One region of the Streptomyces sp. XY431 genome, then DNA from elsewhere that is predicted to be linked to it. Evidence: predicted binding sites of a transcription regulator. Region 1 holds the regulator's gene; the other holds the start of a gene.

The links. The regulator HspR, encoded in region 1, represses chaperone genes until heat shock. The targets are predictions, from matches to a motif close to TTGAGNNNNNNNNNCTCAA.
Region 2: a site for HspR is predicted at 2,634-2,652, ahead of lon (endopeptidase La). Genes of this name have one in related genera too.

Annotation. Positions count from the first base shown of each region.
Region 1 covers NZ_LGDO01000001.1:152,475-168,954, reverse strand. Annotated here, with positions in the region: gene ADK60_RS00720 (hypothetical protein) at 244-480, shown strand; gene dcd (dCTP deaminase) at 563-1,138, shown strand; gene ADK60_RS00710 (alanyl-tRNA editing protein) at 1,224-2,114, opposite strand; gene ADK60_RS00705 (Yip1 family protein) at 2,265-3,314, opposite strand; partial or broken gene manB (mannose-1-phosphate guanylyltransferase) at 3,490-4,563, opposite strand; gene ADK60_RS00695 ((Fe-S)-binding protein) at 4,915-7,137, opposite strand; gene dnaK (molecular chaperone DnaK) at 7,471-9,318, shown strand; gene grpE (nucleotide exchange factor GrpE) at 9,315-9,950, shown strand; gene dnaJ (molecular chaperone DnaJ) at 10,109-11,263, shown strand; gene ADK60_RS00675 (heat shock protein transcriptional repressor HspR) at 11,271-11,783, shown strand; gene ADK60_RS00670 (TrmB family transcriptional regulator) at 11,985-13,016, shown strand; gene ADK60_RS00665 (TIR domain-containing protein) at 13,579-14,205, shown strand; gene ADK60_RS00660 (helix-turn-helix transcriptional regulator) at 14,213-15,238, opposite strand; gene ADK60_RS00655 (LuxR C-terminal-related transcriptional regulator) at 15,225-16,247, opposite strand.
Region 2 covers NZ_LGDO01000279.1:1,348-14,936, reverse strand. Annotated here, with positions in the region: partial or broken gene ADK60_RS23535 (sensor histidine kinase) at 1-298, opposite strand, end outside; gene ADK60_RS23530 (response regulator transcription factor) at 388-1,125, opposite strand; gene ADK60_RS23525 (rhomboid-like protein) at 1,675-2,451, shown strand; gene lon (endopeptidase La) at 2,675-5,143, shown strand; gene ADK60_RS23515 (GtrA family protein) at 5,240-5,773, shown strand; gene ADK60_RS23510 (ROK family transcriptional regulator) at 5,799-7,013, shown strand; gene ADK60_RS23505 (ABC transporter permease) at 7,042-8,139, opposite strand; gene ADK60_RS23500 (MarR family winged helix-turn-helix transcriptional regulator) at 8,251-8,724, shown strand; gene ADK60_RS23495 (MDR family MFS transporter) at 8,962-10,455, shown strand; gene ADK60_RS23490 (hypothetical protein) at 10,588-10,842, opposite strand; gene ADK60_RS23485 (inorganic phosphate transporter) at 10,872-12,065, opposite strand; gene ADK60_RS23480 (C40 family peptidase) at 12,476-13,589, shown strand, end outside.

The DNA of each region.
Region 1 (16,480 bases):
ACGCTCGATCTGCCTTCACTGTACCCCATCCGTCCCGGTCGTTGCACAGGTGGCCGGAGGTCGTGGCGGAGCCGCGCGGGGTGGGGGCGGAGGCGTACTGTGTGGGCCGCGTGAGACTGCCCCGGCGGGTGGGTGCGGGCGGCGAGCCTTGGTGTGGAATGTCCGGAACTTCCCCTAATGTGACGCTGGTCCCGGGGGCTCCGCCGTTCGGGGCGACGAGTACGGGTGAGTACCGGGGTAAGGATGGGAAGGGGATCGATGGAGCAGCGCGCCGTCGTTCGTTGTGCCGAGGGGCACCTGTTCAGCACCACCACGTTCCCGATGCAGAATCTCGGGCCCGGCCGGCTGGGGCCGGGGCGGCTGATCCGGTGCCCGCAGTGCGGGCGGCTGAGGAGTTCGGTGCTGGCCGACGTACGGGAGCTGTCCGAGCCGCAACTGGCCCGGGCGCTGCGGCTGGAGGCCGCGGAGTTCCTCGCCTGACGAGGGCGGTCAGGGGAGAGATGTGACGGGTGCGGCCCCGGGCGATTCGTCCGGGGCCGCATCGTGCACGTAACCTCGAAGCGTGCTGCTCTCTGACAAGGACATCCGGGCCGAGATCGACAACGGCCGGGTGGTGATCGATCCGTTCGACCCCGCGATGGTCCAGCCGTCGAGCATCGACGTGCGACTGGACCGCTTCTTCAGGGTCTTCGAGAACCACCGCTACCCGCACATCGACCCCTCCGAGGAGCAGCCGGACCTGACCCGGCTGGTCGAGCCGGAGGGCGAGGACGCGTTCATCCTGCACCCGGGCGAGTTCGTGCTGGCGTCGACCTTCGAGGTCATCACGCTGCCCGACGACGTCGCCTCGCGGCTGGAGGGCAAGTCCAGCCTGGGCCGGCTCGGTCTGCTGACGCACTCCACGGCGGGCTTCATCGACCCCGGGTTCAGCGGGCACGTCACGCTGGAGCTGTCGAACGTCGCGACCCTGCCGATCAAGCTCTACCCGGGGATGAAGATCGGGCAGCTCTGCCTGTTCCGGCTCTCCTCGCCCTCGGAGCACCCGTACGGCTCGGAGCGCTACGGCTCGCGCTACCAGGGGCAGCGCGGCCCGACGCCGTCCCGTTCCTTCCTGAACTTCCACCGCTCCAAGGTCTGAGCAGCAACACGAGCAACGCAAGCGACACGAGCGGCGAGCAGGACGCGGGCGGCCACCCTGGACGGGGTGGCCGCCCGCCGCCGTGTCAGGCCCGCTTCGGGCGGGTGACGGCGACCAGCTCGCTGCCGTCCTCGGAGAGCCGCAGCTCGGTGCGGAGCTCGGCCAGCTCGCCCAGGTGGTGCAGATGGGTGCCGCCGCAGAAGATCCGCGCCGCGCCCTCGGGCAGCTCGCAGTGCCACTCGCGGCGGGCGGTCAGCTCCGGACCGGGGACGTCGATGCGCACCGGGGCGTCGGCGGCGACCCAGCCGGCCAGCCGGCGGTTGACGGCCTCGGTCAGCTCGGGGAGGGCGTCGGCGAGGGCCGGGAACTCCTCGGTGGCCTCGGCGGTGAAGCCCTTCTTGCGCAGCGACTTGCCGAGCCGGTAGGTGTCGGTGCTCGCCTCGGTGTCCATCACCGAGCTCGCCATGGCGAGGCTGTCGAAGTCCGGGTGGCCGAAGGCGTCGGTGCGGCCCGGGTCCTTGCGCCAGCGCGGTGCGAGCGCCTCGTTGAGGGCGAGGGCGAGCAGGTGGCAGCCGCTGTGGGAGGCGCTGAGCGCCCCGCGCCGGCCGGCGTCGACGGCAAGGGCGGCAATCCGGCCGACGATGTCACCCGGGTCGGTCGCGAGGACGTGCAGGACCAGCCAGGACCACTCCTCGTCGCCGCGCCGGACCGGGATGTCGGCGCCGACCAGCACCGGGCCGCCGTCCGGGCCGACCGCACCGGTGAGGCAGTCGACGACGGGAAGCCCGACGCCGTCCACGGTGAGCGTGCCGAGGTCGGCGGGCTGGTCGGGCCAGGTGTGGTCGAGCGGGTGGAACGGCGTCGCCCCGGTGACCACGGCGTACCGGCCGCCGTCCAGCGGGTGCACCGCGAGCACCGTCGACTCGCCGGTCACCGCCCCGGCCGGGAAGCTGACGTGCGTGGTGGGGAGGGTCATGCCTGGCTCCGTGCGGGTGAGGGTGGACTGGACAGGACGAACAGCGCGGCCCGGACGGGACGGCCCGGGCAACGGCAACGGGCCCCGCGAGGCGAGGCCCGTGCTCCATTGTCCCCGAGGTCCGGGGGCGCGCCCGGGAGGGGGACGGGGTCAGCCGAGGGTCGGCAGCTTGATCAGCACCAGCAGCGCCAGCAGCTGCAGCGCCGCCGCACCGGCCGCCTTGCCCCAGGGCAGGTCGTGCACCCGGCGGACCATGCTGGTCAGCAGGAAGGCGCAGAGCAGCCAGGTGGCCCAGCCGACCGCCTGGACCAGCAGGTTGTCGGCCGGCAGTACCAGCGCCAGCAGCAGCCGGGGCGCGTCCGTGACCCAGCCGATCAGCACGGCCAGGCCGACCGTGGACTGCCACGGGCCGTCGCCGCCGAACTGCCGGGCCAGCGCGTACGTGACCCCGCCGAGCATGGCGCCGGCCAGGGTGAAGCCGATCGCCGCCGCCAGCAGTGCGGTGAGCGCCACGGTGAAGGTCGAGTTGACCACGTCGTCGCGGGTCATGCCGAGGCCGAGCACGGCGAGGGCGCCGTACAGCAGGGAGACCGTGACGGCGGGCAGCCAGACCTGGTGGTCGCGGGTGCGGTCGAAGATCGCGGTGGGGGTGCGGAAGAGTCCGGTCAGCAGTTCGCGCCAGCTCGGCCTCGGCCCGGTGGCCTGGGGCGCGGACTGGCCGCCGGCCCGGTAGACGGCGACGTTGTCGTCGCCGTAACCCTGGGCCCGGCCCTGCTGCCCGTAGCCGTCGGGGTACGGCGGCTGCTCCGGAGCATAGGAGGACGGGTCGCCCGCGTACGGGTCGGCGCCGACCGGGAAGGCCCGGGTGTGCCCGGGCTGGTCGGCCGCGTACGGGTCCCGCTGCGGCCCGCCGTAGGGCTGCCCCGGCTGCCCCGGGTAGGGCTGCTGCCCTGCGTACGGGTCCCGCTGCCCGCCGTACGGGTCCTGCTGCGAGGCGTACGGGGAGCGGGGACCGGGACCGTACGGGTCCGTCGGGCCCTGCGGGGCGGACGGGCCGCCGGGGCCCTGCTGCGGGCCGGTGAAGTACTCCGGCCCGTCCGTCGGCCCGTACCCCCCGGGCGCCGCCTGCTGCTGCGGGGGCGCCGACCACCCGCCACGGGGGTCGGCGCCCTGACCGCTGTCGTATCGATTGCCAGCCACGTTCCGAAGGTACCCGCCCGGCGGGCGCCCCGGTGGCCGGGCACCGGACCGGTTCCGGTTTGCAGCGAGCCTGTTACTGCCGCGGGGTCACGGCGGGGCGCTACTGCCCCACGGCCACCTTCGGCCCGTGCACGGAGGCCGCGGCGCTGGTACCGGCCGGGCACCCGCCCGGGCCGGCCGAGGTGCGGACGGCGCCGACCGGCAGCAGGGTGCCGCAGGCGATCCGGATGCCGTTCGGCAGCTCGTTGTCGGACTCCACGATCGCGCCGTCACCGATCACCGCGCCGTCCAGCGCGGTGCGGTCGCCGATGGTCGCGAAGGCGCCCACGATCGAGTCCTTGACCAGGGTGTCGGCGCCGATGACGGCACCGGGCAGGATCACGCTGCCCTCGACGATGGCGCCGGCCTCGACCACCGCGCCCTCGGCGACCACGGTGCCGCCGCTGAGCACCGCGCCGTGCCGGACGGTCGAGCCGGGCAGCAGCAGGGCGTCGCCGGTCGGGCCGGGCACGGCGGGCGAGTCGACCTTGCCGAGCACGAGGTCGGCCGAGCCGCGGACGAAGGCGGCCGGGGTGCCGAGGTCGAGCCAGTACGAGGTGTCGACGACGCCGCGCAGCAGCGCCCCGGTGGCCAGCAGCTCGGGGAAGGTCTCGCGCTCGACGGAGACCTCGCGGCCGGTCGGGATGCGGTCGATCACGGAGCGGGTGAAGACGTAGCAGCCGGCGTTGATCTGGTCGGTGACGATCTGCTCCGGCGTCTCCGGCTTCTCCAGGAACTCCAGCACCCGGCCGTGCTCGTCGGTCGGGACGAGGCCGAAGGCGCGCGGGTCCTCGACCCGGGCGAGGTGCAGGGTGACATCGGCCCCGGCGGCCACGTGGCCGTCGCGCAGGGCGGCGATGTCGACGCCGGAGAGGATGTCGCCGTTGAAGACCAGGACCGGCTCGTCGGGGCCGCAGGTGAGCCCGGTGGCCGCGTTGCGGATGGCCCCGCCGGTGCCGAGCGGCTCGCGCTCGGTCAGGTAGACCAGCTCGATGCCGTAGGGGGTGCCGTCCTGGAAGTGGTCCTCGAAGACCTCGGCGAGGTAGGAGGTGGCGAGCACCACCCGGGTGACCCCGGCCGCCGCCGCGCGCGCCAGCTGGTGCGCGATGAACGGGACGCCTGCCACCGGCAGCATGGGCTTGGGGGTGTGGGTGGTCAGCGGACGCAGTCGCGTGCCCTTACCACCGACCAGCATGATCGCCTCGGTCATGGTCTGCGCTGTTCCCCTTGTGCTCTGTGCGGCCCGGCCCGGCGGGCCGATACCTCCGTCGGTGTGGTGTACGCCGTTCCGGGGGCCGGAACGGATCGACCGGCGCACGGCCGGTCCGGCGCCTACTGTATTTCCTTCTGACAGGAGCGCCGCCCGGTGGTCCTGACCTCGGTGCCCGGGACGGGACCGGGCGGCGGCTGGGAGAACCCGGAGCGGTCACCGGAAAAGCCCCGGGCGGTCACCGGAAAAGCCCGGCCCGGGCGGATGCCGGTGGCACCCCCCGGGCCGGGCGGTTGTTGCAGAACTGTCGAACAACCGGGCCGGTTCACGGCCCCTCGGGCGGGACGCCGCTCAGGCGTCGACCGTCTGCGGCTCCTCGGCCTCGGCCGGCGGGACCGCCTTGACCGAGTCGAGCAGCAGCTGGGCGACGTCGACGACCTTCAGGTGCTCCTTGGCCGCGCCCTCGTTCTTCTTGCCGTTCACCGAGTCGGAGAGCATCACCAGGCAGAACGGGCAGGCGGTGGAGACGATGTCCGGGTTGAGGGACAGCGCCTCGTCCACGCGCTCGGTGTTGATCCGCTTGCCGATGCGCTCCTCCATCCACATCCGCGCGCCGCCGGCGCCGCAGCAGAAGCCGCGCTCCTTGTGGCGGTGCATCTCCTGCTGGCGCAGACCGGGGACCTTGTCCATGATCTCGCGCGGCGGGCTGTAGACCTTGTTGTGCCGGCCCAGGTAGCAGGGGTCGTGGTACGTGATCAGGCCCTCGACCGGGTTGACCGGCACGAGCTTGCCCTCGTCGATGAGGTGCTGCAGCAGCTGGGTGTGGTGGATGACCTCGAAGTGGCCGCCCAGCTGCGGGTACTCGTTGGCGATGGTGTTGAAGCAGTGCGGGCAGGTCGCCACGATCCGCTTGACCGGGGCGTCCTCCAGCGCGGCGTTCAGGGTCTCGACGTTCTGCGCGCCGAGCATCTGGAAGAGGAACTCGTTGCCCAGGCGGCGGGCGGAGTCACCGGTGCAGGACTCCTCCTTGCCGAGGATCGCGAACTTCACGCCCGCGGTGTGCAGCAGCTCGGCGAAGGCCTTGGTGGTCTTCTTCGCCCGGTCCTCCAGGGCACCGGCGCAGCCCACCCAGTACAGGTACTCGACCTCGGCGGGGTCGATGTCCTCACCGATCACCGGCACCTCGATGCCGGTCTCCTTCTTGAGCTCCTTGACCCAGTCGAGGCGCGCCTTGGTGGCCATGCCCCAGGGGTTGCCCTTGTTCTCCAGGTTCTTGAGCATGGTGCCGGCCTCGGTGGGGAACGAGGACTCGATCATGACCTGGTAGCGGCGCATGTCGACGATGTGGTCGATGTGCTCGATGTCGACGGGGCACTGCTCGACGCAGGCGCCGCAGGTGGTGCAGGACCACAGCACGTCCGGGTCGATGACGCCGTTCTCCTCGGCGGTGCCGATCAGCGGGCGCTCGGCCTCGGCCAGGGCGGCCGCCGGGACGTCCGCCAGCTGCTCGGCGGTGGCCTTCTCCTCGCCCTCCATGTCCTTGCCGCCGCCGGCCAGGAGGTACGGGGCCTTGGCGAAGGCGTGCTCGCGCAGGCTCATGATCAGCAGCTTCGGCGAGAGCGGCTTGCCGGTGTTCCAGGCCGGGCACTGCGACTGGCAGCGGCCGCACTCGGTGCAGGTGGAGAAGTCGAGGATGCCCTTCCAGGAGAAGTGCTCGACCTGGGAGACGCCGAAGACGGCGTCGTCGGCCGGGTCCTCGAAGTCGATCGGCGCGCCGCCGCTGGTCATCGGGCGCAGTTCGCCGAGCGCGGTGGAGCCGTCCTCCGCGCGCTTGAAGTAGATGTTGAAGAAGGCCAGGAAGCGGTGCCAGGCGACGCCCATCGAGGGGTTGATGCCGATGGTGATCGCCCAGGCGAAGGAGGTGCAGATCTTCAGCATCGCGAAGATGTAGACCAGGTTCTCCAGGGTCCCGTGGGACAGGCCGCGGAAGGCCGCCACCAGCGGGTAGGAGATCAGGTACTTGGCCTCGTAGGAGCCGACGCCCTCCAGCGCGCCCTCCAGGCCGCGCAGGATCATGATGCACAGGCCGATGCCGAGGATCGTGTACTCGACGTAGAAGGCCTGCCAGGCGATCGAGCCGGCGAAGCGGGACTTGCGGCCCGCCCGGCCGGGCAGGCTCAGCAGGCGGATCACGATCAGGGCGGCGATGCCCAGCGTGGTGAAGGTGCCGACCAGCTCGGTGAACAGCTCGTACGGCAGCCAGCCGCCGAGCACCGGCAGCACGAACTCGGCGTCGAACAGCTGGAAGAACGCGGTGAGCAGGGTCAGGCCCAGGGTGAAGAAGCCGACCGCGACGAACCAGTGGGCGACGCCGACGATCCCCCAGCGGTTCATCCTGGTGTGGCCGACGAACTCGACGGCCACGGTCTTCACTCGCTGGGCGGGCTGCCCGAAGCGGGTGGCGTCCGGCTGGCCGGTCCGCACCACCCGGTAGATGTAAAGCGCCGCACGAGCGGCGAGCGCGGTGCCGACCACGAACGTGACCAGCGAGATGACGATCGCTGCTAGCTGCATCGGCTCTCCGTCTCCTGCGGCTTGCTTGTTGCGGGTGTGCAGTGTCTCCGGGGCAGTGTACTCGTCGGTAACTTCCTGGGCCGACGGCCCGGACATTACCGCCGGGCACCACTACTCCTGAAGATGCTCAAGGTATGGCGGCAGTCACGTGAGCGCACGCTCGGGGCACCCCCGGCCGTGTCCCGGCGGCATCCCGGCCGTGCCGCGGCAGCGGTCGGCTCAGCCCTCGGCTCACCAAAGTTGAGCGAGGCGGACTCATAGCTGTTGACGTGCCCCGGCCTGTCATGCATCCTTGAGCCCGTAAAGCTCAACTCTTCCGTGGAGGTATTTACGATGGCACGCGCGGTCGGCATCGACCTCGGCACGACGAACTCGGTCGTCAGCGTTCTGGAGGGTGGCGAGCCCACCGTCATCACGAACGCCGAGGGCGCGCGGACCACGCCGTCCGTCGTCGCCTTCGCCAAGAACGGCGAGGTGCTCGTCGGCGAGGTGGCCAAGCGCCAGGCGGTCACCAACGTGGACCGCACCATTCGCTCGGTCAAGCGCCACATGGGCACCAGCTGGAAGATCGGGCTGGACGGCAAGGACTTCAACCCGCAGCAGATCAGCGCCTTCATCCTGCAGAAGCTGAAGCGCGACGCCGAGTCCTACCTGGGCGAGACGGTCACCGACGCCGTCATCACCGTCCCGGCGTACTTCTCCGACTCCGAGCGCCAGGCGACCAAGGAGGCCGGTGAGATCGCGGGCCTCAACGTCCTGCGCATCGTCAACGAGCCGACCGCGGCCGCCCTGGCCTACGGCCTGGACAAGGACGACCAGACCATCCTGGTCTTCGACCTCGGCGGCGGCACCTTCGACGTCTCGCTGCTGGAGATCGGCGACGGGGTCGTCGAGGTGAAGGCCACCAACGGTGACAACCACCTCGGTGGCGACGACTGGGACCAGAAGGTCGTCGACCACCTGGTCAAGGTCTTCCAGGCCGGCCACGGTGTCGACCTGTCCAAGGACAAGATGGCCCTGCAGCGTCTGCGCGAGGCCTCCGAGAAGGCCAAGATCGAGCTGTCCTCGTCCTCCGAGACCTCGATCAACCTGCCCTACATCACGGCCTCCGCCGAGGGCCCGCTGCACCTGGACGAGAAGCTCACCCGGGCCCAGTTCCAGCAGCTCACCTCGGACCTGCTGGAGCGCTGCAAGGTCCCGTTCCACAACGTCATCAAGGACGCGGGCATCGCCCTCTCCGAGATCGACCACGTCGTCCTCGTCGGCGGCTCGACCCGGATGCCGGCCGTCGCCGAGCTCGTCCGCGAGCTGACCGGCGGCAAGGACGCCAACAAGGGCGTCAACCCGGACGAGGTCGTCGCCATCGGCGCCTCGCTCCAGGCCGGTGTCCTCAAGGGCGAGGTCAAGGACGTCCTGCTGCTCGACGTCACCCCGCTGTCCCTCGGCATCGAGACCAAGGGCGGCATCATGACCAAGCTGATCGAGCGCAACACCACGATCCCGACCAAGCGCTCCGAGATCTTCACCACGGCCGAGGACAACCAGCCGTCCGTGCAGATCCAGGTCTACCAGGGCGAGCGCGAGATCGCGGCGTACAACAAGAAGCTCGGCATGTTCGAGCTGACCGGCCTGCCGCCGGCCCCCCGCGGCCTGCCCCAGATCGAGGTCACCTTCGACATCGACGCCAACGGCATCATGCACGTCGGCGCGAAGGACCTCGGCACCGGCAAGGAGCAGAAGATGACCGTCACCGGCGGCTCCGCGCTGCCGAAGGACGACATCGAGCGCATGATGCGCGAGGCCGAGCAGTACGCGGAGGAGGACCACAAGCGCCGCGAGGCCGTGGAGACCCGCAACCAGGCCGAGCAGCTCGTGTACTCCACCGAGAAGTTCATCGCCGACAACTCCGACAAGCTCCCGGCCGACGTCAAGACCGAGGTCGAGACCGCCATCGGCGAGCTCAAGGAGGCCCTGAAGGGCGAGGACATCGCGGCGATCCGCGAGGCCTCGGAGAAGGTCTCCACCACCGCCCAGAAGCTCGGCCAGGCGCTCTACGCCAACGCCGACGCCGCCGGTGCGGCGGGCGCGGCCGGCGACGCCGGTGACGCCGGTGCCAAGGACGACGACGTCGTCGACGCCGAGATCGTGGACGACGAGAAGCCCAAGGGTGGTGCGGCATGACGGAGAAGCCGCAGGGTGCCGAGCCCGGCGACGACTCCGCCGCCGAGGAGGCCGTGATCAAGGCCGCCGAGGAGGCCGCCGCGGCCGGTGCCGAGGGCACCGACGCGGGCACCACCTCGGGGGACGCTGCGGCCAAGCAGCTCGCCGAGCGCACCGCCGATCTCCAGCGCCTCCAGGCCGAGTACCAGAACTACCGCAAGCGGGTCGAGCGCGATCGGCTGACGGTCCGCGAGATCGCCGTCTCCAACATCCTGGAGTCGCTGATCCCGGTCCTGGACGACATCGGCCGGGCCCGCGACCACGGCGAGGTGACGGGCGGCTTCAAGTCCGTCGCCGAGTCGCTGGAGACGGTCGTCGCCAAGCTGGGCCTGCAGCAGTTCGGCAAGGAGGGCGAGCCCTTCGACCCGACCATGCACGAGGCGCTGATGCACAGCTACTCCTCGGAGGTCACCGAGGACACCTGCGTCCAGATCCTCCAGCCCGGCTACCGGATCGGCGAGCGGATCATCCGCCCGGCGATGGTCGCGGTCGCGGAGCCCCAGCCGGGCACCCAGACCACGCCCGGCCCGGACGCCGACACCGCCAAGGGCGGGGAGAAGAAGGACCAGGCCGACGGTGGCTCGGACAGCTGACCACCGGTGACAGCTGACAACCCTTGCGCTGCGGAGTCGTACGCCGGCCAGTACGGCGGACGGCTCCGCAGCGCGCTGTCGAGGTTCCCCGGCACCACTGGCCGGGTTCCGACCGTTGACAGCACTGTGACGATGGACCTCGGGAGGTGGCGCCGGCCATGAGCGGCAAGGACTACGTGGAGAAGGACTACTACAAGGTCCTCGGCGTGCCGAAGGACGCCAGCGCCACAGAGATCAAGAAGACCTACCGCAAGCTGGCGCGCGAGTTCCACCCCGACGCCAACAAGGGCGACACCAAGGCCGAGGAGCGGTTCAAGGACATCTCCGAGGCGTACGACGTCCTCTCCGACGAGAAGCGCCGCAAGGAGTACGACGAGGCCCGCAGCCTCTTCGCCAACGGCGGCTTCCGGGCCGGCGGCCCCGGTGGCACCGGCAGCTACAGCTTCGACTTCGGCGACCTGTTCAGCGGCAGCCAGGGCGGCGGCGGCAGCGGCGGGATCGGCGACGTCTTCGGCGGCCTCTTCAACCGGGGCGGCCGGCAGGCCCAGCCGCGGCGCGGCTCCGACGTCGAGACCGAGGTGACGCTCTCCTTCGAGGAGGCCGTCGACGGCGCGACCGTCCCGCTGCGGATGACCAGCCAGGCCCCCTGCCGCCTCTGCAACGGCACCGGCGCCAAGTCCGGCACCACCCCGCGGGTCTGCCCGACCTGCGTCGGCTCCGGCACCGTGAGCCGGGGCCAGGGCGCCTTCGCGCTCTCCGAGCCCTGCCGGGACTGCCGCGGCCGCGGCATGATCGTCGACGACCCGTGCACCGACTGCCACGGCAGCGGCCGGGCCAGCTCCGCCCGCACCATGCAGGTCCGGATCCCGGCCGGCGTCCAGGACGCCCAGCGGATCCGGCTCAAGGGCAAGGGCGCCCAGGGCGAGCGCGGCGGCCAGCCCGGCGACCTCTACGTCACCGTGCACGTCGATTCGCACCCCGTCTTCGGGCGCAAGGCCGACAACCTGACCGTGACCGTCCCGGTCACCTTCCCCGAGGCCGCCCTCGGCGGCACCATCGAGGTGCCGACCCTGAACGGCCCGTCGGTGAAGCTCAAGCTGCCCCCGGGCAGTGCCAACGGCCTGACCCTGCGGGCCCGCGGCAAGGGCGCCACCCGCAAGGACGGCACCCGCGGCGACCTGCTGGTCACCGTGGAGGTCGTGGTGCCCCAGACCGTCACCGGCGACGCGCTGACCGCACTGGAGCAGTACCGCGAGGCGACCGCCTCCGACGACCCACGAGCCGCCCTGTTCAGAGCGGCGAAGGGAGCGTGACGACCAGATGATCCCCGACGAACCCATCGGACCCGGCCTCGGTGACGGCCTGCCCGGTGGCGGCGCCCGCCGCACCACGCGCCGGAGCGCCCCGCAGCCCCAGTACGTGCTCACCGAGGAGACCCCGGTCTACGTGATCTCGGTGGCCGCCGAGCTCTCCGGTCTGCACCCGCAGACCCTCCGCCAGTACGACCGGCTCGGCCTGGTCTGCCCCGACCGCACCGCCGGCCGGGGCCGCCGCTACTCCGCGCGCGACATCCAGCAGTTGCGCGAGGTCCAGCGGCTCTCCCAGGACGAGGGCATCAACCTGGCCGGCATCAAGCGGATCATCGAGCTGGAGAACCAGGTCACCGCCCTCCAGTCCCGCATCGCCGAACTGGCCGACGCCCTGGAGGGCGCGGCCACCGCGCTCCAGCAGCGCGAGGCCACCATCCACGCCTCCTACCGCCGCGACCTGGTCCCCTACCAGCCGCCCACCCCGCACTCCAGCGCCCTCGTGGTCTGGCGCCCCAAGCGCTGACCCCTCGCACGACGGCCGCCCGCCGCCGGTTTCCCTCTGGTCGGGGGGTGCCGGCGGCGCGGCGTTTGGTGAGAGAGTGCTCGATGCGGGCAACAGCAGATCGAAAACACCGATGCCGGCCCTCGAAGGCTCTGTCCAAGATCCCCGTCGAAGTCGGAGCCCCGGCTTCACACAGCCCTATCCGACACCAGGGAGCCGCAGATGAGCGAGACGGCCGATCCCGGACTCACCTCAGGCGGTCTCGGCGTCCTTTCGGATAATGCCCGCAAGCTGTATCTCGACATCCTGCACACCCACGGTCGCCTGCTGCCCGAAAACCGGGATGCCACCGACGCCGAGTACCTTCAGGAGCTTCTCGACATCGGCCTGCTGGTACCGGACACGGACGATCCGAACGTCCTCGTGGCCGTGGACCCCCAGCAGCTTTCGTCCGGGCTCATCGCTTCCTGGCAGCGCAAGGCCCTCGACCTGCTCTCCCGGGCCGAGGCACTGCCGATCGACCTGAAGGACCTGACCGAGGCTTTCCACACGCCGAAGCAGACCGGCGGCAGCATCGAGTACGTGCGCGGAAAAGTGCTGATCAACCAACGGCTGGGCCAGCTGACCACCAGCTGCACCGAGGAGTTCCTGGCCGCGCAGCCGGGCGGTCCTCGCCCGCCGGAGGCCCTTGCCAGCAGTCGGGACCGGGATCTGGCCCTCCTCCAGAGAGGCGCCACGTTCCGGACGATCTACCACCCGAGCACCCGCTACCACCCGGCCACCAGGGACTACGTCCTGGCGATCACGGACGCGGGCGGGCAGGTCCGCACGCTGGACGAGCCGTACACGCGACTCATCGTCGTCGATCGGCGTACCGCCATCATTCCTGTCGCCGACGACCTGAATGTGGCCGCGTTCATTCACGACAGGGCGATCATCAGCTACCTGGTCTCCGAGATCTTCGAGCGCAACTGGAACCGCGCACTCGAATTCGACGGCGCCCGGGCGGTACCCCAGGAAGTCATCTCACGCCTGCGACAGACGATCATCGATCTGCTGCTGAAGGGCACCAGTCATCGCGTCATAGCCAGAAGCCTCGGTATCAGCGAACGCACCCTGGCACGTCACATAGCGGACATGCGTGAGGACTACAAGGTCGATTCACTGTTCCAGCTCGGATACGTGCTGGCCCGGAACCCCCAGCACGGTCACCCCGAGAGCCGACCGGACGGGCTGGACGAGGCGACCGACTGACCCGACGAGCCCTCCGACGGAGCGGCTCAGGTCCAGTTGCTGTCGCTGTCCGTCAGTGCAACCGTCCGCAGCTCCGAGGACGCGGGGCTGTGCGACGCGGGCCGGTGGCCGGAAGCTGCCGAGACAATCTGGCTGCTCGCGGTCAATACTGCTACAACGGCAGCGATCGAAGCCGCCACAATGCGAACGTGCCGGCGCAGGCGAAGCATGCGATCACGCCTTCCTGAGTAGTCGCAGGGTATCGAGCAATGGGAACAGCTGAGCAATCGACCACATAATGCCCCAGCTCGAACGCGCGCGCCACATCCCCCCTTCACAGAAGTGCGTCATCTCCATGCCAGGCAGTCAGATGACACCTCCAAGCAGTGGACTCGGCCGCCCCGAACGATGGACGATCAGTTCGCTCCCGATGGTCCCGGCAAGCTCACCACACTTGCCGATGTACCTTCAATTCACCATTCGGCCCCGCACCTCGAGCGGAGACCGCAGCCACGCCGATCGGAACCCCTGACCCAACCCTGCCGGACCTGGTGAACCCGATCAGCCACTCCCCGGAGTCGACATGACTGAGCCCTACCTGCGTCACCACGACAGCCAGGCCCACGAGGGTCGGCGTGCACGAGTCTTCCTGGCCGCGCCGCTGATGCGGCTGACCGGGCCGGCGGACAGTGTGGTGACGCTCGCCAGCCGGACGCGGCTGACGACCCTCCGCACCACCCTTCTTCGCAGTGGCGCCGCCGTCTACAGCGCCCACCACAGCGACGCCTGGACCGTGGCCGGCCGCGCCCCCGAGCCGCGGGTGCCGTCGGACTTCCGCGCGCTGCAGTCCGCGGACCTGGTCTTCGCCTACGTCGGCGCGCCGCTCTCCGCCGGCGTCAGCCTGGAGCTGGGCTGGGCGTCCGCGCTGCGCAAGCCGATCGTCCTGCTGGTGGACGAAGCCATCACCCACAACCCGCTGATCGCCACCATCGAGCAGGTCGCCCCCGTCCTGCCGCTGGTCTTCGACGACACCTGGTCCCAGGAGGCGCTCCACCACACGGTGGAGACCGCCCTCGACTGGGCCGGCATGGCGCTCTCCCTGCGCGAGGGCTTCTGGACCGCCCCCGGCGAGCAGTTCACCGTCCCCCGGCAGCAGCCCCCGGCCGTCGGCCCGACCGGCTACTGGCCCACCGGCGCGGCCACCGGCTGACCGCGGGTCAGGCACCGGACTCCCCCGTCCGGGCTCCCCGCATCTGCCAGCCGAGCTGGAACAGCGTCTCGGCGTCGTACAGCTCCCGCAGCCGGGCGATGTGCGCCGCCACCGTCCGCTCGCTCAGTCCCAGCCGCGAGGCGATCGCCCGCTGGGTGAGGCCCTGGGCGAGCAGGCGGCCGACCTGGTCCTGCGCCGAGTTCGCGCTCTCGGCCGAACCAGCCGAGAGCGCGGCCCAGTTGACGCCCTCGGCCTGCTGCCAGTGCTGCTCGAACACGTCGACCAGGAACGCCACCGTGGCGGGATCCTCCACGACGGCCGCACTGGAGTTGTCCGCCGCCGCGGGGATGACCGCCACCAGCCGGTCGAAGACCAGCATCCGCTTGAACGGCACGGCCGGCACCCGTACCGCGCAGCCGAGCCGGGTGGCCTCGGCCGCGTAGTCGACCGTCGGGCCGTCCAGGCGGGCCGCCGGTTCGTACAGGGTCCGCATCGAACCACCGCGCTCGAGGTAGCGGCGGGCGCGGTCGAGCGAGTCGGGCAGCAGGGCGACCGGCCGGGCGCCGCCTGGCTGGGCGGTCAGACCCTCGTTCCGGTACTCCTGGGAGAACCGTTCGATCTCGTGCCGGATCTCCTCCATGTCCGTCAGGTAGCGGACGCCGACCGGCCGGTCGCTCCGGCACGGCGCCGCGTCGTAGGCCCGGGTGAGACCGCCCATCAGCTCCGGCAGCCGTTCCGCCTCGGCCATCAGCCGGGCTCCCGTCGAGCGGACCCCCGCACCGATGCGGTCCACGACCGCCCGCGGGTCGACCGCGCTGTAGGAGGCGTCCAGCACCTGCGGCACCAGCAACCCCAGCTCGACCAGGCGTTCCAGCGGAACGGCGTCCCGGGCGTCGACGTCGGCGGCCCGGATCCGGCCACTCTCGTGCAGCACGGACAGGTACAGCTCCTGCGCGGCCTCGTCCGGCAGCGCCGCGCTCAGCATCTCCGAGGGGGTGCGCAGGGCCGGGGCGGCCGGGTCATCCGTCGTCACGGCCGCCCCGCATCAGCCAGCCGAGCTGGAAGAGGGTCTGGGCGCCGTAGCGGTCGCGCAGCCGGGAGATGTGGGCGGCGACGGTGCGTTCGCTGAGGCCGAGGCGGGTGGCGACGGCGCGTTGGGTGAGACCGCGGGCGAGCAGGCGGCCGACCCGTTCGGGGGCGCCCTGGGCGGCGCTCCGGCCGGGCGCGGTGGAGCGGCCGATGGCGTCGGCGCGGCACCAGTCGCGCTCGAAGGCGTTGACGATGAAGGCGATCCCGGCCGGGTCGGTGATGAACGCGGCAGTGCTGTGGTCGTCCGAGGCGGAGATCACGGCGACCGAGCGGTCGAAGATCATCAGCCGCTGGATGGGCTCGTCCAGGATCCGGATCAGCGAGCCGCGCCGGGTGACCTCCTCGGCGTAGGCGAGGGCGGGCGGTTCGGACATCGCGACCGGCTGGTAGATGGTGCGCAGCGAGCAGCCGCGCCGGAGCAGTTGGACGTCCTGCTGGATCGCGATCTTGAGCGCATCGGCCGGGCGGGGCCCCGGCTGGGCGGTGAGGACCTCGGTACGGCAGTCGGAGACCAGCTGCGAGATCCGGTGCCGGATGTGGATGTGGCCCTCGATGTAGACGGCCCCGCCGGAGCGCTCGGGCGGGCGGGGCATCGCGTCGTAGGCGCGGGTGAGGGCGTCCAGGGCGCCGGGGAGGTTCTCGGCGCGGACCAGCAACCGGGTGGCCTCGCTGCGGAGTTCGGCGCCGAGGCGGTCGCTGACCGAGCGGGGGCTCACGGCGGTGTAGCAGGCGTCCATCGGGTTGGGCATCAGCAGGCCGATGGAGACCAGCCGGCGGACGGCCTCGCGGTCGGCCTCGGGGACGTCGGCGAAGCGGATGCGGCCGCCGTCGGCGAGGATCGCCAGGTAGAGGCCGCGGGCGGTCTCGTCGGGTTCGCCGGTGACCGCGGCGGCGCCGGTCGCGCCCTCGTCGCCCGGGGTGTCCTTCGGATCCGCCGTCGCTCCGAACGTCACGTCGAACGCTCCCTGCCGGGTTCTCTCGGGGTGTGGTGCTCCTCGCGCGCCGCGCGGTGGCCGGCGGCCCTCACGCTACTGGGGACCGACGGGCCCCCGGACCTCGGGTGCCGTCGCACACGGGTCCGGGGAGCCGTCGGTCTACGCCGTGGTCCCAGTGCTTCCGGCGAGGCGGAGCAGCAACGCCTCGCCGGCTCCGGTCCCGGGGGCCATCACCACACATGGCGTCCCGG
Region 2 (13,589 bases), on a different contig from region 1:
CGGTCATGTCGCGCAGCGGGGCGGTCAGCCCGTGCGCGAGGAACTGCATGAAGAGCAGCGAGGCGATCATCGAGAAGATCATGATGATCCGGATCTGGGTCTCGGACCGGATCGCCACGACCACCATGCCGGTGGCCAGGAAGACCGAGACGATCACCAGGAGGGCGAGTTTGCCCTTGATGGAGCGGACCGGGTCGAGCGGCCGGATGTCGGCCCAGACCCGTTTCGCGGCGCGGGCGGCCAGGGTGGGCGGCCGACTGCCGTCGATGTCCCCGTTGCGTTGCTGTGGAAAGGTCATTGGTCCCCTGTGGTCCCCCGCGTGGGTCCGCCGCACGGCGGTTCGGGACAACGGGCCCCCCGGCGGCCCGGTGTCCGAGGGTGGTGCCGCTACGAGAGCGGGGCCTCCAGCGCGTACCCGACACCGTGCACGGTGCGGATCCAGCTGGCGCCGATCTTGCGGCGCAGTGCCTTGACGTGGCTGTCGACGGTGCGGGTGCCGGACGCGTCCGTCCAGTCCCAGACCTCGGCCAGCAGCTGCTCACGGGTGAGCACGGCGCGCGGCTGGGCGGCCAGGCAGGCGAGCAGGTCGAACTCGGTCGGCGTCAGGTGGACGTCGCCCGAGGCCAGCCGGACCCGGCGCTGCACATGGTCGATCTCCAGCTCGCCGAAGCGCAGGCTGCCCAGCGCGGGCGTCCGGGCGGCCTGCTGGGCGCGCTCGACGCGGCGCAGCAGCACGTTGACCCGGGCGGCCAGTTCGCGCATGGAGAAGGGCTTGGTCATGTAGTCGTCGGCGCCGACGCCGAGGCCGACCAGCAGGTCCGTCTCGTCGTCCCGCGCGGTGAGCATCAGGACCGGCACCGGGCGCTGGGCCTGGATCCGGCGGCACACCTCGAGGCCGTCGAAGCCGGGCAGCATGATGTCGAGGACGACGAGGTCCGGCTGCCAGGTGTGGAAGCCGTCGACGGCGCCGGGGCCGTCGTGGGCCACCGCCACCTTGAAGCCCTCCGCGCCCAACCGGGCCGCGATCGACTCGGCGATCGTGGGCTCGTCCTCCACCACCAGCACTCTGCGCTGGCTGCTCACCGTGCCGCCGGTGTTCTGGTTGTCCTGCTGAATTTCTGTCACGGTCACGCCACCGCCCCCAGGGCTGCGGGCCGGCCACCTGTGGGGATGGCGAAGGCTCCGCTTCGTAGTCTTGTTCCGTCGTGGACTGTGCCGGGTCCGCCGTCCCGTCGCGTGCGCGGGTGACGGCGAGGGCGTGGGCCGCTCTCCGTCTCCCGTGCACCTCGCAGCGTACGGACCGCAGGTGATTCCCGGCAGGTGGACCGGACATTTCCGGCCCGCGGGCCGGTCCTTCGGACCGGCTTTCGGGCCCACCGGGAAGTGGGCACGGGCCGATACCTTACCCGGCGTTTTTTCACTCTGTAACGGTACGTATGCACATGAGTTGACGCCAAGCCGCCGGTCAGGGCGGAAAGCGGCCCCGAGCGGGGCGGAAGGTCTGGACCAATGCGGGCCCGCGCGGACCCCGGATCCTCACGGCTTTCTCCCAGCGGACTCCCAGGCACCGGACGTACCGTGGCCACGACAAATTCGTGGGGGTGGGATTTCCGGTACGCGCCGGTACGTTGGACACGCGCGGGTGACGGCTGCGGGCGTTGGAGCGGAGGCGGCATGACGGAGCGGCAGGTGCCCGCCGGGTGCGGCGGGCCGCCGTACGGGATGCTCCGGGCCGGTCTGCGGACCGGCGCGGTCGACTGGATCCTGGCCCGGGTGCCGACCCTGCGGCGCAATCCCTTCGCCCTCGGCTACCTCGCCGTGGTCGGCGCCACCACCACCTTCGCCGGGCTGGCCGACCCGGAGCTCGTGCTCCGGCTCCAGGAGGCCTCCAGTTCGGACGGGCACAACCTGTTGCAGCACCCGCTGCGCGCGCTGCTGTTCAGCGGCTTCTGGGTGGCCGGGCCGGTCTGGATGCCCTACCTCTGGGCCTTCGCCTTCACCGTCGCGCCGCTGGAGCGCCGGGTCGGCCCCGGCCGGGCGGCCGTGGTCTTCGCGGCCGGGCACGTCGCCGCCACCCTGCTCTCCCAGGGCGTGGTCGTCGTCGGGGTGGAGACCGGGCGGCTGGAGCCGGCTGCCATGGACCACCTCGACATCGGGGTCAGCTACGGCGTGCTCGCCAGCCTCGGCGCGCTGGCCGGGCTGCTCCGGCCGGCGGGGCGGGCGGCCGTGCTGGCGCTGGCGGTGGCGCTGATCGCCGACCAGATCGCCGCCGACCGGGACCTCGTCACCGGGGTCGGCCATCCGGTGGCGCTGCTGGCCGGGGTGGCGCTGTGGCGGTGGCTGCGCCGCTGGGACGGCCACCGGCCGCGCCGTGCCCGGTTCGGGGTGCCCGCCGAACTGTCCCGGCCGGCGTCCGCGGCCCGCGGGGCCGTGGTGTCGGGCCGCTCCTGAGCCCGTGCGGCGCGGATGCCCCCGGGCCTGCGCGCCGGGGGCGCGTGCTGGGGTCCGTCCGGTGGGACTGCTTCCCGGTTCGCGTACCGGGCCTTTTTGACAGGCCCGCGACGGCCCGCGGTGACCCCGTTGCGTTCGCTGACGGCGAACGCGCGACGGGGAACATCCGGCGGCCGCCAAGCCTTAGTCAGGTCGACTCAAGTTCGCTGACTGGGGAGAGATCATGGCATCGACGTCCGCACCGCTCACCCTGCCCGTGCTGCCGCTGGACGACGAGGTCGTCCTGCCGGGCATGGTCGTCCCGCTGGACCTGAAGGACGCCGAGGTCCGCGCCGCCGTCGAGGCCGCGCGCGCCGCGGCCACCGGCGGTGCCGGGAAGCCCCAGGTGCTGCTGGTCCCGAGGGTGGACGGCTCCTACGCGGCGGTCGGCACCCTCGCCACCGTCGAGCAGGTCGGCCGGCTGGCAGACGGCCCGGACGGGATCGGGCAGCCGGCGGCGCTGGTCCGCGCGGTGCGCCGGGTACGGATCGGCGTCGGCACCACCGGACCGGGCGCCGCGCTCTGGGTGGAGACCACGCCGTTCCGCGAGTCCTCCGTCGGCACCCCGGTGGCCGGCCGGGCCGCCGAGCTGGTCAAGGAGTACAAGTCGCTCTCCACCCAGTGGCTGCGCCGGCGCGGCGCCTGGCAGATCGTCGACCGGGTGGCCGCGATCGAGGGCGTCGGCGAGCTCGCCGACAACATCGGCTACGCGCCCTTCGCCACCGCCGAGCAGAAGCTCAAGGTGCTGCTGGAGGCCGACCAGGTCGCGCGACTGGAGTACGCGCTCGGACTGCTCCGCGACCACCTCGCCGAGGAGGAGGTCAACGACACCATCCGCAAGGACGTCGAGGAGGGCGTCGCCAAGCAGCAGAAGGAGTTCCTGCTCCGCCGCCAGCTGGAGGCCGTCCGCAAGGAGCTGGCCGAGCTGAACGGCGACCCGGCCGACGAGGAGGACGACTACCGCACCCGGGTCGAGGCCGCCGACCTCCCGGAGAAGGTCCGTGAGGCCGCCCTCAAGGAGGTCGACAAGCTGGAGCGGGCCAGCGACCAGTCGCCCGAGGGCTCCTGGATCCGCACCTGGCTGGACACCGTGCTGGAGCTGCCCTGGAACGAGCGCACCGAGGACAGCTACGACATCGCCGGCGCCCGCGCGGTGCTGGACGCCGACCACGCCGGCCTGGCCGACGTGAAGGACCGGATCGTCGAGTACCTGGCCGTCCGCAAGCGCCGGGCCGAGCAGGCGGCCGCAGGTCATGCGGCTGAGGGGCAGCAGGACGGACCGGGCGAGGCCGTTTCCCCGAAGGGCGGCGGACGGCGGGCGGGCGGCGCGGTGCTCGCGCTGGTCGGCCCGCCCGGTGTCGGCAAGACCTCGCTCGGCGAGTCGGTGGCCCGCGCCATGGGCCGCACCTTCGTCCGGGTCTCGCTCGGCGGCGTCCGGGACGAGGCGGAGATCCGCGGCCACCGGCGCACCTACGTCGGCGCACTGCCCGGCCGGCTGGTCCGGGCGCTCAAGGAGGCCGGCTCGATGAACCCGGTCGTCCTGCTCGACGAGATCGACAAGGTCGGCTCCGACTACCGGGGCGACCCGGCCGCCGCCCTGCTGGAGGTGCTCGACCCGGCGCAGAACCACACCTTCCGGGACCACTACCTGGAGGTCGAGCTGGACCTCTCCGACGTGGTCTTCCTCGCCACCGCCAATGTGCTGGAGTCCATCCCCGAGCCGCTGCTCGACCGGATGGAGCTGGTCCGCCTGGACGGCTACACCGAGGACGAGAAGGTCGTCATCGCCCGCGACCACCTGCTCCCGCGCCAGCTGGAGCGGGCCGGGCTCAAGGAGGAGGAGGTCGCGGTCGGCGAGCCGGCGCTGCGGAAGCTGGCGGGCGAGTACACCCGCGAGGCCGGCGTCCGGAACCTCGAACGGGCGATCGCCCGGGTGCTGCGCAAGATCGCCGCGCAGACCGAGCTGGGGGAGCGCGAGCTGCCCGCCGCGATCGGCGCGGAGGAGCTGCGCGCCCTGATCGGCCGGCCGCACCACGTGCCGGAGGCGGCCCAGGAGCCCGCCGAGCGCCGCACCGCGGTGCCCGGGGTGGCCACCGGGCTGGCGGTCACCGGGGCCGGCGGCGACGTCCTCTACATCGAGGCCTCGCTCGCCGACGCCGAGACCGGCGGCACCGGGCTGACCCTGACCGGCCAGCTGGGCGACGTCATGAAGGAGTCCGCGCACATCGCGCTCTCCTACCTGCGCTCGCGCGGGGCCGAGCTGGAGCTGCCGGTCACCTCGCTGCGGGACCGCGGAGTGCACCTGCACATCCCGGCCGGCGCCGTCCCCAAGGACGGTCCGAGCGCCGGCATCACCATGACCACCGCGCTGGCCTCGCTGCTCTCCGGGCGCAAGGTGCGCGCCGACGTGGCGATGACCGGTGAGGTGTCGCTGACCGGGCGGGTGCTGCCGATCGGCGGGGTGAAGCAGAAGCTGCTCGCCGCCGACCGGGCCGGGGTCACCACGGTGATCATCCCCCGGCGGAACGAGGCCGACCTGGACGACGTCCCGGCCGAGGTGCTGGCGCGGCTCACCGTGCACCCGGTGGCCGACGTCCGGGAGGTGCTGAGGCTGGCCCTGGAGCCGGCCGAGGTGCTGGCCGCCGTCGCCTGACCCGGTCCCGGCCCCGTCCGGCAGCCCTCGTACGGAGCCCGTCCCGCCCGGTCCGCCGGACGGGACGGGCTCCGTGCGCCGTGCCAGACTGCGAAGATGCCGTCCCTCACCCAGCGCGTCCTGGCCCGGGTACCGGGCCGGGTGCGTCCGGCCCTGGTCCGGCACCGGCGGCTGGTGAAGTTCCTGCTGGTCGGCAGCGGCTGCTTCACCCTGACCGTGCTGATCAACTACGCGCTGCGGTTCACCGTCATGCCGAGCAAGCCGGTGCTGGCGCTCACCGTGGCGACCGTGGTCGGCACCGTCGTCTCCTATCTGCTCAACCGGCGGTGGTCCTTCCGCTCCTCCTGGCGCCGGCGCGAACCACTGCTCTTCGTCCTGGTGAGCGCCGTCGCGGTCGCGGTCAACGACCTGCCGCTGATCGCCTCCCGCTACCTGCTGGACCTGCGCGAGCCCTGGGTCAGCCCGTTCACCCAGGAGCTGGCCGACTTCCTGAGCGGGATGGTGCTGGGCACCTTCGTGGCGATGCTGTTCCGCTTCTGGGCCATGCAGCGCTGGGTCTTCACCCGGGTGGAGGAGGCCGGGGCGGGAAGCCCCGCGAGCGTCCGGGCCCTAGGCTCGGAGGGGCAGTGAGCCGCGGCCGGAGCGGGTGAGGGTGATGCGTGAGACGGACGGCGCCCCGACCGGGCCCGCGAGCCAGCAGGGGATGCGCCGGGCCAATCTGGCGCTGGTGCTCGGTGTGATCGCGCGCGCCCCGCGTTCGCGCGCCGAGGTGGCCGCCGGGACGGGGCTGACCAGGGCCGCGGTCTCCTCGCTCGCCGAGGAGCTGATCGCGGCCGGACTGGTGGTCGAGGAGGGCCCGGCCGCGCCCAGCGGCAAGGTCGGCCGGCCCGGCACCGCGCTCGGGCTCAACCCGGACGGCCCCGGCGGCCTCGGCGCCGAGATCGGGGTGGAGCACCTGGGCGCCTGCGTGGTCGACCTGCGCGGCGAGGTCCGCGCCTGGCACCGCCAGGAGATCCGCAACCGGGGCCGGCGCCCCGCCGCCGTCATGGCCGACCTCGCCGAACTGGTCCGCCGGGCCGCCGCCGAGGCCGGTCCGCGCCCGGCCGGGCTGGCCCTGGCCGTGCCCGGACTGGTCGGGATCGACGGCGCACTGCTCCAGCGGGCCGCCAACCTGGGCTGGGAGGAGGTGCCGCTCGTCGCCGAGCTGCGGCTCGCGCTGCGCGCCGCCGGTGCCGGGGACCTGGCCGAGCTGCCGCTGCGGGCCGACAACGAGGCCAACCTCGGCGGGCTCGCCGAACTCTGGCTCGGTGGTGGACCGGCGCACTTCCTGCACGTCTCCGCCGAGGCCGGGATCGGCTCGGCGATCGTGGTCGAGGGCCGGCTGCTGCGCGGCGCGCACGGCTACGCGGGCGAGCTGGGGCACGTCCCGGTGCGTCCGGACGGTCCGCGCTGCGCCTGCGGGGCGCACGGCTGCCTGGAGCAGTACGCGGGGGAGTCGGCGGTGCTGCGCGCGGCCGGTCTGGAGGGCATCCGGGGCGACTGGGTGGCGCTGCTCGCCGAGCGGGCCGAGGCCGGGGACGCGGAGGTGCGGAAGGCGCTCGCCGGGGCCGGCGCCGCGCTGGGGATCGCCTCGGCGGGCGCGGTCAACCTGCTGGACCCGGCGGAGGTGGTGCTGGGCGGCGGCTACGCGCAGCTGGCCCCCTGGCTGCTGCCCGCGATGCGGGCCGAGCTGGCCGCCCGGGTGACCGTCCGCCCCTGGACGGACGAGCGGCTGACGGTCTCCCGGCTGGGCCGCCGCGGCCCCCTGCTGGGAGCCGCGGCGGGTGTGGTCCGGTCGGTGCTCGCCGACCCGGGCCGGCCGGAGGCCTGAGGTCCGGGGGCGGCGGGCGCCGGGACGGTCAGCCCTCGACCAGCTCGCGGCTGCGGTGCGAGGGCCGGCGCAGGACGGCGGCGAAGGTCACCGCGACCCCGACCAGGGCCCAGGCCAGCAGCACGAGCAGCGGCCGGGTCAGCGCGGTGCCGTCGAAGTAGGCGATGGAGCGGGTCGCGTCGGTGCCCGCGCCGTTCGGGAACCAGGCCCCGATCGCCCGCCAGAACGGCGGCATCAGCGGCGGCGGGAAGACGCCGCCCGCGCTGGGATTGCCGAGCACCACGAAGAGCAGCACCGCGACGCCGATGCCGATGATGTCGAACAGGCACTGCAGCGCCATGGTGAACGCGCCCACCGCGAAGACCACCAGCGCGCCGACGGCGGACATCGACCAGAACGGCCCCGGCAGCGCGTCCAGCACCGACTTGACGATGATCGCGCCGCCGATGCCGGCCGCGAGCGAGTAGAGCGCCAGCGTGCCGAGGCGGATCAGCGCCCGGTTGGCGTTGGCGGGCTTCGCCCCGGCGCTGACGCCGAGGATGGAGGCGACCAGGTAGCCGCCGACGCACCAGCCGATCACCAGGTAGAAGGAGGAGAGGCCGTTGGCGTCGCCCTTGGCGAGCGGCACCACGTCCTCGACCTTCACGGTGCGGCCCTGGGTCTTCTCCAGGCCGGTGACGATGCTCTCGGCGGCCCGGGCGGCGGACGGGCCGCGCGCGTTGGCGACCAGCAGCACGTCCTCGGTGGAGGCCGGGTCCACCACCAGCGCGGCGTAGACCTTCTGGTCCTTGATCTGCTCGGTGGCGGTCTCCGCGTCCGGCGCGGTGACGGCCTTCACGGCCTGGTCCGGGACCGATTCCAGGCCCTGGACGAACTTGGGGGCGACCTGCGGCGGGGCGACCACCGCGATCGAGAGCTCGTGCGGGGTGGGGTGGTGCAGGGCGCCCACGTACGAGGTGACGAAGCCGAGCTGGAGCAGCAGCACGCCGATGACCAGCAGCGCCGCACGCGGGGTGACCGCGCCCTTCAGCTCGGCGGCGAAGCCCTTCCTCGGTTCCGGGGCCGATGCCCGCGCCGGTTCCTGTGTGGGTTCCTGCCCTGCCTGTTGCCCGGGGGCGGAGGTCATGCACATCTCCTTGTGTATCGGGGGAAACCGGATACTTAATAGCATGAACTAGTTTCCTCTGCGTTTCTCCCGCGCCGCAGCGCCTCGGGCGGGCTGCGGGATACTGGCGCGGTGAAGGAGCCGAACGAGGAGCGCGACGAGCAGCCCCTGCTGGCCGTGGAGCGCGAGGTCGGGGTGCTGTTCCGGCGCGGCCGGGCCCGGGTGGCGGAGCTGTCCCGGCGGGTCCATCCGCAGCTGGAGGGCATGGCGTACAGCCTGCTGGGCCATGTCGAGCAGGCCGGGCCGGTGCGGGTGACCGATGTCGGGGTGCACTTCGCGGTCGGCAAGGCGACCATCAGCCGGCAGATCCGGGCGCTGGAGGAGCTGGGCCTGCTGGCCCGGGAGGCGGACCCGCTGGACCGCCGTTCGGCGCTGGTGTCGCTCACCGAGGAGGGCCGACGGCGGTTCCTGGCGGCCCGGGACGCCCGGATGGGCCGGGTGCGGGAGCTGATGGCCGACTGGTCGGAGGAGGACGTGGTCCGCTTCGCCGAGCTGCTGCACCGCTTCAACGACGTGGTGGGCGAGGCGGCCGTGCCGAGCGCCTGAGTGTCTGAGTGTCTGAGTGTCTGAGTGCCGGAGCGTCTGAGTGCCGGAGCGTCTGATGCGCTCTGTCGGGAGCCCGGGCCGAGGGTCGGTCCGGGCTTTACTTGTTCTTGAAGAATGTTGCCCAAGTCAACCATCTCGGCCTATGGTTGCGTCAGGCAACTATCCCGAAGGACCTTGATGACTGCCACCACCACCCCGACTGCCTCGACCGGAGCCGCCGCCGCCACCGACCAACCGATGACGCACCGGCAGGTGATGGAGGCGCTCTCCGGCCTGCTGCTCGGCCTCTTCGTCGCCGTGCTCTCGTCGACCGTCGTCTCCAACGCGCTGCCCCGGATCCTCACCGACCTGCACGGCGGCCAGTCCGCCTACACCTGGGTGATCACCGCGACCCTGCTCACCCTCACCGCCTCCACCCCGATCTGGGGCAAGCTCTCCGACCTCGCCAGCAAGAAGCTGCTGCTGCAGATCGCGCTGGTCATCTACATCGCCTCCTCCGCGCTGGCCGGCTTCTCCCAGAACACCGGCCAGCTGATCGCCTGCCGCGCCCTCCAGGGCATCGGCGCCGGCGGCGTCACCGCGCTCGCCCAGATCTGCCTGGCCGCGATGGTCCCGCCGCGCGAGCGCGGCCGGTACAGCGGCTACTTCGGCGCCGTCTTCGCCCTCGCCACCATCGGCGGCCCGCTGATCGGCGGCGTCATCGTGGACACCTCCTGGCTCGGCTGGCGCTGGTGCTTCTACGTCGGCATCCCGTTCGCGCTGGCCGCCATCCTGGTGCTGCAGCGGACCCTGAAGCTGCCGGTGGTCCGGCGCAAGGTGCGGATCGACTACCTGGGCGCGCTGGTGATCACCGGCGCGGTCAGCCTGCTGATGATCTGGATCACCCTGGCCGGCAAGAACTACGCCTGGCTCTCCTGGCAGACCGCGGCCATGGTCGGCGGCGGACTGCTGCTCGGCGCCCTCGCCGTCCTGGTCGAGCGCCGCGCCGCCGAGCCGATCATCCCGCCGCACCTGTTCCGGCACCGGACGGTCACCCTGTCCGCGCTGGCCAGCGTCCTGGTCGGGATCGGGATGTACGGCGCCACCACGTTCCTCAGCCAGTACTTCCAGCTCGCCCGGGACAAGTCCCCGACCGTGGCCGGCCTGATGACCCTGCCGATGATCCTCGGCCTGGCCGTCTCCTCCACCGTGGCCGGCCGGCTGATCACCAAGTACGGCCGCTGGAAGGCCTACCTGGTCGCCGGCACCCTGCTGCTCGCCGTCGGCTTCGCCCTGCTCGGCACCGCCCGGGCCGACACGGCCTACGGCCTGCTCTCCGTCTACATGGCGATCACCGGCGTCGGCCTCGGCCTCACCATGCAGAACCTCGTCCTCGCCGTGCAGAACACCGTGCCGCGCGCCGAGCTCGGCGCGGCCAGCTCGGTGGTCACCTTCTTCCGCACCATGGGCGGCGCGATGGGCGTCTCCGCGCTCGGCGCGCTGATGAACAACCGGGTCGGCCACTACCTCGCCGAGAACCTGGCCGCCGCGCACGTCCCGGCCTCCGGCGGCGCGCTCGGCGGCGGCATCCCGGACCTGGACAAGCTGCCCGCGCCGCTGGTGCCGCTGGTCACCGACGCCTTCGGGCACGGGGTCGGGGTGGTGTTCCTGGTCGCGGCACCGTTCGCGCTGCTGGCCTTCGTCACGGTGCTGTTCGTCCGGGAGACGGTGCTGCGCACCGCGCAGGACTGATCCCCTGGTCCGGGCGTCCTGGTCCGGGAGTCCTGATCCGGGTACGGGAACGGCCGGAGGGCCGGGAGTGGTGATCCACTCCCGGCCCTCCGGCCGTTCGGTGCGGGGCCGCGCGGCTACGGCGCGGCGGGGCTACTTGCCCGCGATCAGCGACAGCCCGTAGAGGACGGCCGCGCCGCAGACGGCGAAGCAGGTGTAGGCGCCGGCCAGGGCCAGCCGGCCGCCGTTCGCCGGGGCGCCCGGTCCGGCCGCCTCGCGCTGCGCGGTGAGCGAGGCCTCGCGGCGGGAGAGGGCCAGGATGCCGAGTGCGAAGACGGCGACGACGGCGACGGTGATGCCGAAGCTGACACCTGCGGTCTGGGCCAGGGCGTTCCACTTGATGTGCATGGTGTTTCGAGCTCCTCAGCCGGCGGCGGTCAGGCCGCGACCGTGGTCGAGGCGGGGGTCGGGGTGGCGGGCGCGGCCGGGCCGACCTCGACCGGGGTGACGTCGGTGACGTCGGTGACGTCGTCGGCGGTGACGTTGTCCGCCCCGACCGGCTGGCGGCGGGAGATGACCCACATCGCGCCCGAGCCGGCCACCAGCGCGACGCCGACCAGCGCCACGCCCCAGTTGCCCTGCTCGGCGAGGAAGGCCGCGAGTCCGCCCACGGTGGCGGCGGCGGGCAGGGTCAGGCCCCAGGTGTAGACCATGCGGCGGACCATGCCCCAGCGCAGCTCGGCCTTCGGGCCGCCGAGGCCGGCGCCCATGATGCCGCCGGAGCAGACCTGGGTGGTGGAGAGGCCGAAGCCCATGTGCGAGGAGGTCAGGATGACCGTCGCGGCGGCCGACTCGGAGGCGAAGCCCTGGCGCGGGGTGATGTCCGCGAGGCCCTTGCCCATCGAGCGGATGATCCGCCAGCCGCCCATGTAGGTGCCGACCGCGATCGCGGCGCCGGCCGAGACGATGACCCAGGTGGGGGGCAGCGCGCCCTTCGGCAGGGCGCCGACCGAGACCAGGGTCAGGGTGATGATGCCCATCGTCTTCTGCGCGTCGTTGGTGCCGTGCGCCAGCGAGATCAGCGAGGAGGAGAAGATCTGGCCGGTGCGGAAGCCCTTGCCGACGGTCTCGTCCTTGCTCTTGCGGGTGATCGCGAAGGCGAGCTTGGTGGCGCCCCAGGCGGCCAGGCCGGCCACCAGTGGGGAGGCGACGGCCGGGATGAGGATCTTGCTGACGACGGTGTCGAAGTTGACACCGTTGGCGCCGACGCCGACCACGGTGGCGCCGATCAGGCCGCCGTAGAGCGCGTGCGAGGAACTCGACGGCAGACCGCGCAGCCAGGTCAGCAGGTTCCAGAGGATCGCGCCGGCCAGTGCGGCGAAGATGATCTCCGGATGGATGCCGGCCTTCTCGTTGACGATGCCGCCCGAGATGGTGGTGGCGACCTTCACGGAGAGGAACGCACCCGCGAAGTTGAGGACGGCCGCGATGGTGACCGCGACCTTCGGCCTGAGGGCTCCCGTGGCGATGGAGGTGGCCATCGCGTTGGCGGTGTCGTGGAACCCGTTGGTGAAGTCGAAGGCGAGCGCCGTGATGATCACAACGGCCACCAGGAACGAGATGTGTTCCATACCCAAACAATCGTCGTAGTTGTCGCACAGACGTTGGCGTTGTTCGCGACGGTAGGGATCCTGGATGAACGGAAGGTGAACAGGCATCGGAATCGTGGTTCCGATGGTGACTTGGGGGTGGCCGGGACCTTTCCAGGGGGTGCTGCCTACCGCGCTGAGCTGGACATTAGTGGAGATCTGCCCCGGTTCGCCCGTTTTGCTGAGAGCTGTCTCACACCGGGGTGAAAAATTCATCGAGCCGTACGGGTGCGGTCTGTTTCCGGCGAGTAACCCATGGCAGGATCTGCGGAGGTCCGGGGACCCCGGAGCGTGGGCTGACGGGGAGGACAGGACCTATGGGCGGCGGGGTACGACAAGCGGAACCGACGGACGGACGACGAGCGGGCAACCGCGCCGGCCGACCGGCCTGGGTGCGGGCCGCACTCCGCTGCGGGGCCGTCCTCGCGGCCGCCGCGCTCGCGCTGCCGCTGGCCGCCGGCGCGGCCTGGGCCGACCCGGCCCAGCCCACCCCTGGCGCCACCGCGCCCGGCGCGCCCGTGAACGACCCCAACGGTGACCCGCTCGCCGCCGCCAAGGCCACCCTCGGCCCGCTGCTGGAGCAGCTGCAGGCGCTGTACCAGGGCGCCGAGGCCGCCACCGAGCAGTACAACGCGGCCGTCGCCAAGGTCACCGAGCAGCAGGCCTCGCTCACCGAGCTCAAGTCCAAGCTGGAGCGCCAGGAGAAGCAGGTCGACGCCGGCACCGACATCGCCGCCCAGCTCGCCGCCGCCCAGTACCGCAACGGCGCCGCCTCCGCCTACGCCGAGCTGCTGCTCTCCAAGGACCCGTACGAGGCCGTCACCATCGCCGAGCTGCTCGCCACCGCCAGCCGCTCGCAGAACGAGTTCCTCGCCAAGCTGACCTCCGACCGCGACGCGCTGGGCGTGCTGCAGAAGCAGAACGAGGAGGCGCTCAGCACCTCGCAGACCCTGGTCACCCAGCAGGACGCCGCCAAGGCCAAGGTCGCCGCCGACCTCGCCGCCGTCGAGCAGCTGGTCTCCTCGCTCACCGGGGCGCAGCGCGCCGAACTGGAGCAGGTCGAGAAGGCCAAGGCCGACGAGGCCCAGCTCGCGCTCCTCGCCTCCGGGGTGCTCGGCCAGGGCGAGCGCACGCCGTCGCTGGCCGGGCGGGCCGCCGTCGCCTTCGCGCTCGCCCAGCTCGGCAAGCCGTACGTGTGGGGCGGCGCCGGTCCGGACGTCTTCGACTGCTCCGGGCTCACCTCGCAGGCGTGGCTGCACGCCGGCAAGCCGATCCCGCGCACCAGCCAGGAGCAGTGGGCGCAGCTCCAGCACGTCCCGCTCAACCAGCTGCGGCCCGGTGACCTCGTCATCTACTTCGCGGGCGCCACGCACGTCGCGATGTACATCGGCGGCGGGCTGGTCGTGCACGCGCCGCGGCCGGGTTCGTACGTCAAGGTCGGGCCGATCGGGGCCAACCCGGTCCTCGGCGCCGTGCGTCCTGACCCGGACGGCACCGCCGACGAGG